DNA from 2 places in the Streptomyces sp. NPDC057445 genome. Region 1 is predicted to be linked to the other one. Evidence: predicted binding sites of a transcription regulator. Region 1 holds the regulator's gene; the other holds the start of a gene.

Region 1 (4,190 bases):
GATCGGATGACGACAGAGATCGGTCAGTGCGGAGGACATGCCCGCATGGTGCCATGTCCCGGCGCCGTGGCCGAATCCCGGCTTCCGCCCCGGGACGCCCGCGAGAATCAGGACATGCCGCGAAAGTGTGGGCGAGGGCTCGTGTGCCGTAGTACCCCTGGACGATGTGGACGCCGCCTACGCCGTCATGCGGGGAGAACGGTGCGGAGATCGTGCACCCGTTGCAGGACGAGGAGTGGGGAGTGCGCCGGTTCTTCGTCCGGGACCCCGACGGCCAGGTCGTCGATGTGCTGGGGCACCGCTGAGCACGGGGTGCAGGAGGGCGGGGAGGGCGGGGAAGCCCCCGCCCTCGCTCACCACTGCGGCAAGCTCTGAGCCCTGAGGGGCGAGCCCCTCACCTGCCGTTGAACGCGTCCTTCAGACGGGAGAACAATCCCTGCTGCCCCGGCTGGAACTGCCCCATCGGCCGTTCCTCACCGCGCAGCTTCGCGAACTCCCGCAGCAGCCTCTCCTGCTCGGGATCCAGCTTCGACGGCGTCTGGACCTCGACATGCACGATGAGGTCACCGCGGCCCCCGCCCCGCAGGTGCGTGACACCGCGCCCGTGCAGCGGGATCGACTGGCCCGACTGCGTGCCCGGACGGATGTCGACCTCCTCCATCCCGTCGAGCGTCTCCAGCGGCACCTTCGTGCCGAGGGCGCCCGCCGTCATGGGGATGGTCACCGTGCAGTGCAGATCGTCGCCGCGCCGCTGGAACATGTGGTGCGGCAGCTCGTGGATCTCCACGTACAGGTCACCGGCGGGACCGCCACCGGGCCCGACCTCGCCCTCGCCCGCGAGCTGGATGCGGGTGCCGTTGTCGACACCGGCGGGGATCTTCACCGTCAGGGTCCGGCGGGAACGCACCCGCCCGTCGCCGGCGCACTCCGGGCACGGGGTCGGGACCACGGTCCCGAAGCCCTGGCACTGCGGGCACGGCCGGGAGGTCATGACCTGGCCCAGGAAGGAGCGGGTGACCTGCGAGACCTCACCGCGGCCCCGGCACATGTCACACGTCTGGGCGGACGTACCGGGCGCTGCACCCTCGCCCGAGCACGTCGTACAGACGACGGCCGTGTCGACCTGGATGTCCTTCGTCGTGCCGAAGGCCGCCTCGCTGAGCTCGACCTCCAGCCGGATCATCGCGTCCTGCCCGCGCCGCGTCCGCGACCTGGGCCCGCGCTGGGACGCCGTACCGAAGAAGGCGTCCATGATGTCCGAGAAGTTCCCGAAGCCGCCCGCGCCGAAGCCTCCGGCGCCGCCCCCGCCTCCTGCGGACAGCGGGTCGCCTCCGAGGTCGTAGACCTGCTTCTTCTGCGGGTCCGACAGCACCTCGTAGGCGGCGTTGATCTCCTTGAAGCGCTCCTGCGTCTTCGGGTCCGGATTCACATCCGGGTGGAGTTCCCGCGCCAGCCGCCGGAAAGCCTTCTTGATCTCGTCCTGGGACGCGTCGCGGCGTACGCCGAGTACGGCGTAGTAATCGGTGGCCACTTACGACTCCGCCAGGATCTGTCCGACGTAACGTGCCACTGCGCGTACCGCTCCCATCGTTCCGGGGTAGTCCATGCGGGTCGGTCCGACCACGCCGAGTTTGGCGACTGCCTCGTCGCCCGAACCGTAGCCGACCGCGACGACGGACGTGGAGTTGAGTCCCTCGTGGGCGTTCTCGTGCCCGATCCGTACGGTCATGCCGGAGTCCTTGGCCTCACCGAGCAGCTTCAGCAGGACGACCTGCTCCTCCAGCGCCTCCAGCACGGGCCGGATCGTCAGCGGGAAGTCGTGGCCGAAGCGCGTCAGATTGGCGGTGCCGCCGATCATCAGCCGCTCCTCGGTCTCCTCCACCAGTGTCTCGAGGAGGATCGAGAGCACCGTCGAGACCGTGCCCCGGTCGTCCGCCTCGAACGACTCGGGAAGATCTTGCACCAGCTGCGGCACGTCCGTGAAGCGCCTGCCCACCACCCGGCTGTTCAGCCGGGCCCGCAGATCCGCGAGCGAAGTCTCGCCGAACGGCGCCGGGCAGTCCACATGCCGCTGCTCGACCCGGCCCGTGTCCGTGATCAGCACGAGCATCAGCCGTGCCGGGGCAAGTGCCAGAAGCTCCACGTGCCGCACGGTCGAGCGGGTCAGCGAGGGGTACTGCACGACCGCGACCTGCCGGGTCAGCTGCGCGAGCAGCCGTACCGTGCGGGCCACCACGTCGTCGAGGTCCACGGCGCCGTCGAGGAAGTTCTGGATCGCGCGCCGTTCGGGCGACGACAGCGGCTTGACGCCCGCGAGCCTGTCCACGAACAGGCGGTAGCCCTTGTCCGTCGGAATCCGGCCGGCGCTGGTGTGGGGCTGGGCGATGAACCCTTCCTCCTCCAGCACCGCCATGTCGTTGCGCACGGTGGCCGGTGACACACCCAGCTTGTGCCGCTCGGTGAGGGCCTTGGAGCCCACGGGCTCCTCCGTACCGACATAGTCCTGGACGATGGCGCGCAGGACCTCGAGTCTGCGTTCGCTGAGCACCGTGCGCACCTCCAGCTGTGATTCATCGGCGGGTCCGGTGTGACCTGGCACTCACCTCCTCGGAGTGCCAGCATTCCCCGGCCAGTGTACGGCGGGTGGGTACGCCCCTAGCAAGGCCGACCGGACGGCGAACCGGTCACGGTACAGCGCCGTGACCGGCGAGACGTCGCTGGTTGCCCGGGGATAGCGTCGCCTTATGGACATCGATTGGGAAGACGTCGGCTGGGAACGGCTCGGTGACGGTGTCGGGCGGCGGCGCCTGCCCGTCTGGGACGCGACGGCCGGCGTGGTGGTCGGGGACGAGTCGGTGTTCCTGTACGACACGGGCGCGACGCTCCGCGAGGGAGCCGAACTGCGCACCCAGATCCAGTCCCTCGTCGGCGGCCGGCGTGTGACCCATATCGCTCTCAGCCATCCGCATTTCGACCATGTTCTCGGTACGGCGGCCTTCTCGGGAGCACGGGTGTACGGCGCGGTGGGCGTCGACCAGCTGCTCGTGCGGGACCGGGACGTGCTGCGCGAGGACGCCGTCCGCCACGGTGTGGCGCCCTCCGAGGCCGCACTCGCCACGGACGTGCTGGTCCCCCCGAAGCATGTCGTCTGCGGCGAGTGGACCCTGGACCTCGGTGGTCGACAGGTCCTGCTGGCGAACGCCGGGCCCGGCCACTCGGGACACGACCTCGTCGCGCTCGTACCGCGCACCGCCGCCGAACCGGAGATCGTCTTCTGCGGGGACCTGGTCGAGGAGTCGGGCGAGCCCCAGGCCGGCCCGGACTCGATACCCGGTCGCTGGCCTGCCGCGCTGGACCGGCTGCTCGCGCTCGGCGGGGACGACGCGGTCTACGTACCGGGGCACGGCGCGGCGGTGGACGCCGCTTTCGTACGCGCCCAACGGGATGAACTGGCCCGGCGGTTCGGGGTGTCGTAGCGTCTGCCCAATGCGCAGCTACAGCCCTGACCTGACCCCGCCCTGGAAGAAGCCGGCCGCGGCGCCCGAGGTTCCGGCCGAGCCCGGTCTCGTCGTCGAGGAGGTCACGACGGGCTTCTGCGGCGCGGTGATCCGCTGCGAGGCGGGGACGGTGACGCTGGAGGACCGCTTCGGCAAGCACAGGGTGTTCCCGATGGAAGCCCGCGGATTCCTGCTGGAGGGCAGGACCGTCACCCTGGTCCGCCCTTCCGCCGCTCCGCCGCGGCCCACCCGCACGGCCTCCGGCTCGGTCACCGTGCCCGGCGCACGGGCCCGGGTCGCCCGCGCCGGCCGCATCTACGTGGAGGGACGCCACGACGCGGAGCTGGTCGAGAAGGTCTGGGGCGACGACCTCCGCATCGAGGGCGTGGTCGTCGAGTACCTCGAGGGCATCGACGACCTCCCTGCCGTCGTCGCGGACTTCGCCCCGGCGGCGGACGCCCGCCTCGGCGTGCTCGTGGACCACCTGGTCCCCGGCTCCAAGGAGTCCCGCATCGCGGCATCCGTCACCGATCCGCACGTGCTGGTGGTGGGCCATCCGTACATCGACATCTGGGAGGCCGTGAAGCCGTCCTCGCTCGGCATCGCGGCCTGGCCGTCCGTGCCGCGCGGCCAGGACTGGAAGACGGGCGTCTGCCGCGCCCTGGGATGGTCCGACAACACGGGCGCGGCCTG
Region 2 (4,190 bases), on a different contig from region 1:
AAGGGCCCATCCGTCCATGCCGGGCCGCAAGGGGAGGCGTGCCCACGCCGGCAGGCGCGTCGGCGTGCCCACGCCGGCAGGCGCGTCGGCCGCTCAGTCCGCCGTGCCGGCCGGCCCGCCGATCAGCATCGTCGGCGCCCCCGCGACCCGGGTCAGGAACACCGTCGCCGCGTTCGGGCCGCTCGGCTTCACCTTGCGGCGCAGTTCCTCCGGTTCGACGGCCGAGCCGCGCTTCTTGACCGTCAGGATGCCGACCTCGCGCTCGCGCAGCAGCGCCTTCAGCTTCTTGAGGTTGAAGGGGAGTTCGTCGGTGATCTCGTACGCCGTGGCGTACGGCGTCGGGCGCAGCTCGTCCGCCGTGATGTAGGCGATCGTCGCGTCGATCAGACCGCCGTCCAGGTCCGCGGCGACCTCGGCGACCAGATGCGCGCGGATGACGGCGCCGTCGGGCTCGTACAGGAAGCGGCCGACCTTGCGGACCTGGGGGTCCGGAAGGCCACGGCCCGTCAGCGTGGCCCCGGAGGGAAGGAGGGTGGCACGCCGGGCGCCGGGGACGACGGGGCTCGGGGAGGTCGGACCCTGGTCGTCGCGCCAGAGCACCGCCTCCTTCACATCGCCGCCGTCCGAGATCCACTCGGCCTCGAAGTCCTCGGGGATCAGCTCGTGCGGGATTCCGGGTGCGATCTTGATGGCACCCGTGCCGACCTCGCGGACCTTCTCGATCGCCCATGACAGCGGCGGTGAGTACGCCTCCGGGTCGAAGATGCGGCCCCGGCCTGCGCGCCTCGCCGGGTCGATGAAGAGGGACTCGCTGCCGGACAGGTCGTACTCCATGACGTCCGCGCAGGTGACGGTCATCAGGGGGGTGCCCTCCACCACCGTGTGCACATTGACGAGGGCGGTCTCGGCGGTCAGCGGGTCCCGGTCGACCGCCTGTACGAAGAAGCCCTCGCGGGCCAGCGCGATCGCGTCGCCGCCGATGCCGCAGCACAGGTCGGTGACCTCGACCGGGCCGATGTCCCGGAAGCGCCCTGCGCGGTACGCGGCGACCGAGGCGCGGGTCGCCTGCTCGATCCCGTTCGGAGTGAAGTACATCCGGTAGGCGTCCTCCTCGCCGAACTTGGCCACCGCCCGCTGTCGCAGCCGCGCCTGGCCGAGCGCCGCCGAGACCAGCTCGGCCGGGTGCTCGCGGCGCAGCCGGGTCGCGACGGCGAGCTCCTTGGCCGGGTCGTAGTCGCGCAGCGCGGCGAGCAGCGCCTGTCCCTCGTCGCCGAGCAGCGGGCCGAGGTGGGGGAAGGAGACGTCGTTCACCCGGCCATTGTCGGCCAGGCGGGGGACCGTGCGCCCCGGGCCGCGGTGTCGGGGCCCCGAGCGGGAGCGGCGCTGACAGGATGCGGCGCCATGCAGACTGTACGACAAACGGGAAAAATGCGAAGAAGAAGGCGGAGTTGGCCTCTGGCGCTGGCCGCCCTGCTCGTCGCTGCGACCGGCTCGGGCTGTGCGCCCGCGTCGCCCGGCCCCGAGGGCTCGCGGCCTCCCAGGCCCGCACACGGGCAGCAGAGGGCAGTCGGCCCCGCCGGTGCGCTCGACGCCTATGTGGAACGCACCAAGAGGGCGCATGCCGCCCGGGTCGCGGCCGCCGAGCGCTGGGGGCTCAGGAGGACTCCGCTGACCGCGCCCGCGCCGCCCGCCAGGAAGACGAGGGTGGCCACCCGCAAGGGCTTCGAGGTTCATGACGGCGACGGGCTGCCACCCGTCTTCACCACCGTGCCGACGAAGGAGAAAGTCGTCTTTCTGACGATCGACGACGGGGCCGAGAAGGACCCGGAGCTGCTGAAGATGATGAGTGAGCTGCGTATTCCGTACAGCGCCTTCCTCAGCGACTACCTCGTGCGCGACGACTACGACTACTTCGAGGAGATGCAGGACCGGGGCGTCTCCCTGCAGAACCACACCCTCAACCACCCCTACATGCCCGCACTTTCGTATGCGAAGCAGAAGAAGGAGATCTGTGGGCAGCAGGACAGGATCGAGGAGCGGTTCGGGAAGCGCCCTCCGCTCTTCAGGCCTCCCTACGGCAACTACAACAGGGACACGCTCCGGGCCGCGAAGGCATGCGGGATCAAGGCCGTGCCGCTCTGGGCCGCAGAGGCGTTCCCCGACCACATGGAGTGGCGGGAGTGGGACCGGGATCTGCACCCCGGAGACATCATTCTCACGCACTTCCGGGGCAAGGGGCAGTGGAAGGGCAGCATGACCGACATGGTCCGGCACGTCATGAAGGTCGTCACCAGGAAGGGGTACGCGGTGGCGCGGCTGGAGGACTACGTGTGAGAGGACTACGTGTGAGAGGCGCGCGCCGGTTCGTGTCCGTCGCTGCGCCGATCGAGCCGGTGCACCCCTTGGCCGGTGCCGGCGATCGTTTTTTTTGCGGGGTCGTTCGACCGTACGGCTGCGCGGAACACGGCCCCGCGTTCGACCGTTGTCCTGATCGAGATCTGACCGCCACGCCGAGCGGATTGGCACTCCGCTTGACCGAGTGCTAATCGCGGTCATAGTCTCGGCTCTGGCACTCCCCACAGGAGAGTGCCAACACAGCGACGGGCAGGTCCGGCACCCGCGACGACGGATCCACCTGGTCGCCACCTCAGACAGTAAACCCCGTGAGATCTCCGAAGGGGGAGGTCGGATCGTGACGACCACCAGCTCCAAGGTTGCCATCAAGCCGCTCGAGGACCGCATTGTGGTCCAGCCGCTCGACGCAGAGCAGACCACGGCCTCAGGCCTGGTCATTCCGGACACTGCCAAGGAGAAGCCCCAGGAGGGCGTCGTCCTGGCCGTGGGCCCGGGCCGCTTCGAGAACGGCGAGCGCCTGCCGCTCGACGTCAAGACCGGCGATGTCGTGCTCTACAGCAAGTACGGCGGCACCGAGGTGAAGTACAACGGCGAGGAGTACCTCGTCCTCTCGGCCCGCGACGTGCTCGCGATCGTCGAGAAGTAGGTCGGGGGCGACCGGGGTTCACGCCCCGGAAGACCCCGCACCAGGCAGATCTGATTGAGCCGCGCCCCTGGCCCCCGCGTCGTAAGAAGCCGGGTGGCCCGGGGCGCGGTTTCGTTTTGAGAGGACTTGAGAAGCTCCATGGCGAAGATCCTGAAGTTCGACGAGGACGCCCGTCGCGCCCTTGAGCGCGGCGTCAACAAGCTCGCCGACACGGTCAAGGTGACGATCGGCCCCCGCGGCCGCAACGTCGTGATCGACAAGAAGTTCGGCGCTCCCACCATCACCAACGACGGTGTCACGATCGCCCGCGAGGTCGAGATCGAGGACCCGTACGAGAACCTCGGCGCCCAGCTGGTGAAGGAGGTGGCGACCAAGACCAACGACATCGCTGGTGACGGCACCACCACCGCCACCGTGCTCGCCCAGGCCCTGGTCCGCGAGGGCCTGAAGAACGTCGCCGCCGGCGCCTCCCCGGCCTCCCTGAAGAAGGGCATCGACGCCGCGGTCAAGGCCGTCTCCGACGAGCTGATCGCCACCGCGCGCCCGATCGAGGAGAAGTCCGACATCGCCGCGGTCGCCGCGCTGTCCGCCCAGGACCAGCAGGTCGGCGAGCTCATCGCCGAGGCGATGGACAAGGTCGGCAAGGACGGTGTCATCACCGTCGAGGAGTCCAACACCTTCGGTCTGGAGCTCGACTTCACCGAGGGCATGGCCTTCGACAAGGGCTACCTGTCCCCGTACATGGTGACGGACCCGGAGCGTATGGAGGCCGTCCTCGAGGACCCGTACATCCTGATCCACCAGGGCAAGATCTCCTCCATCCAGGACCTGCTGCCGCTGCTGGAGAAGATCATCCAGGCCGGTGGCTCCCGGCCGCTGCTGATCATCGCCGAGGATGTCGAGGGCGAGGCGCTCTCCACCCTCGTCGTCAACAAGATCCGCGGCACCTTCAACGCGGTCGCGGTCAAGGCCCCCGGCTTCGGTGACCGCCGCAAGGCGATGCTGCAGGACATGGCCGTCCTCGCCGGTGCCACCGTCATCGCAGAGGAGGTCGGCCTCAAGCTCGACCAGGCCGGTCTGGACGTGCTGGGCTCCGCCCGCCGTGTCACCGTCACCAAGGACGAGACCACGATCGTCGACGGCGGCGGCAACAGCGGGGACGTGGCCGGCCGCGTCGCGCAGATCAAGG

What was found. Region 1 encodes HrcA, which represses chaperone genes, less so after heat shock. Its sites were predicted from a motif close to TTNGCACTCNGNNNNNCNGAGTGCNAA; they were not measured.
Region 2: the regulator HrcA is predicted to act here: its motif matches at 2,520-2,546, upstream of groES (co-chaperone GroES).

The regions. Positions count from the first base shown of each region.
Region 1 is NZ_JBHVDH010000001.1:573,060-577,249, forward strand. Features, by position in the region: gene ACFU5O_RS02645 (nitronate monooxygenase) at 1-39, opposite strand, end outside; partial or broken gene ACFU5O_RS02650 (VOC family protein) at 152-305, shown strand; gene dnaJ (molecular chaperone DnaJ) at 395-1,531, opposite strand; gene hrcA (heat-inducible transcriptional repressor HrcA) at 1,532-2,548, opposite strand; gene ACFU5O_RS02665 (MBL fold metallo-hydrolase) at 2,745-3,476, shown strand; gene ACFU5O_RS02670 (DUF3097 domain-containing protein) at 3,487-4,190, shown strand, end outside.
Region 2 is NZ_JBHVDH010000003.1:481,282-485,471, reverse strand. Features, by position in the region: gene ACFU5O_RS10100 (SAM-dependent methyltransferase) at 94-1,419, opposite strand; gene ACFU5O_RS10095 (polysaccharide deacetylase family protein) at 1,429-2,334, shown strand; gene groES (co-chaperone GroES) at 2,693-3,001, shown strand; gene groL (chaperonin GroEL) at 3,140-4,190, shown strand, end outside.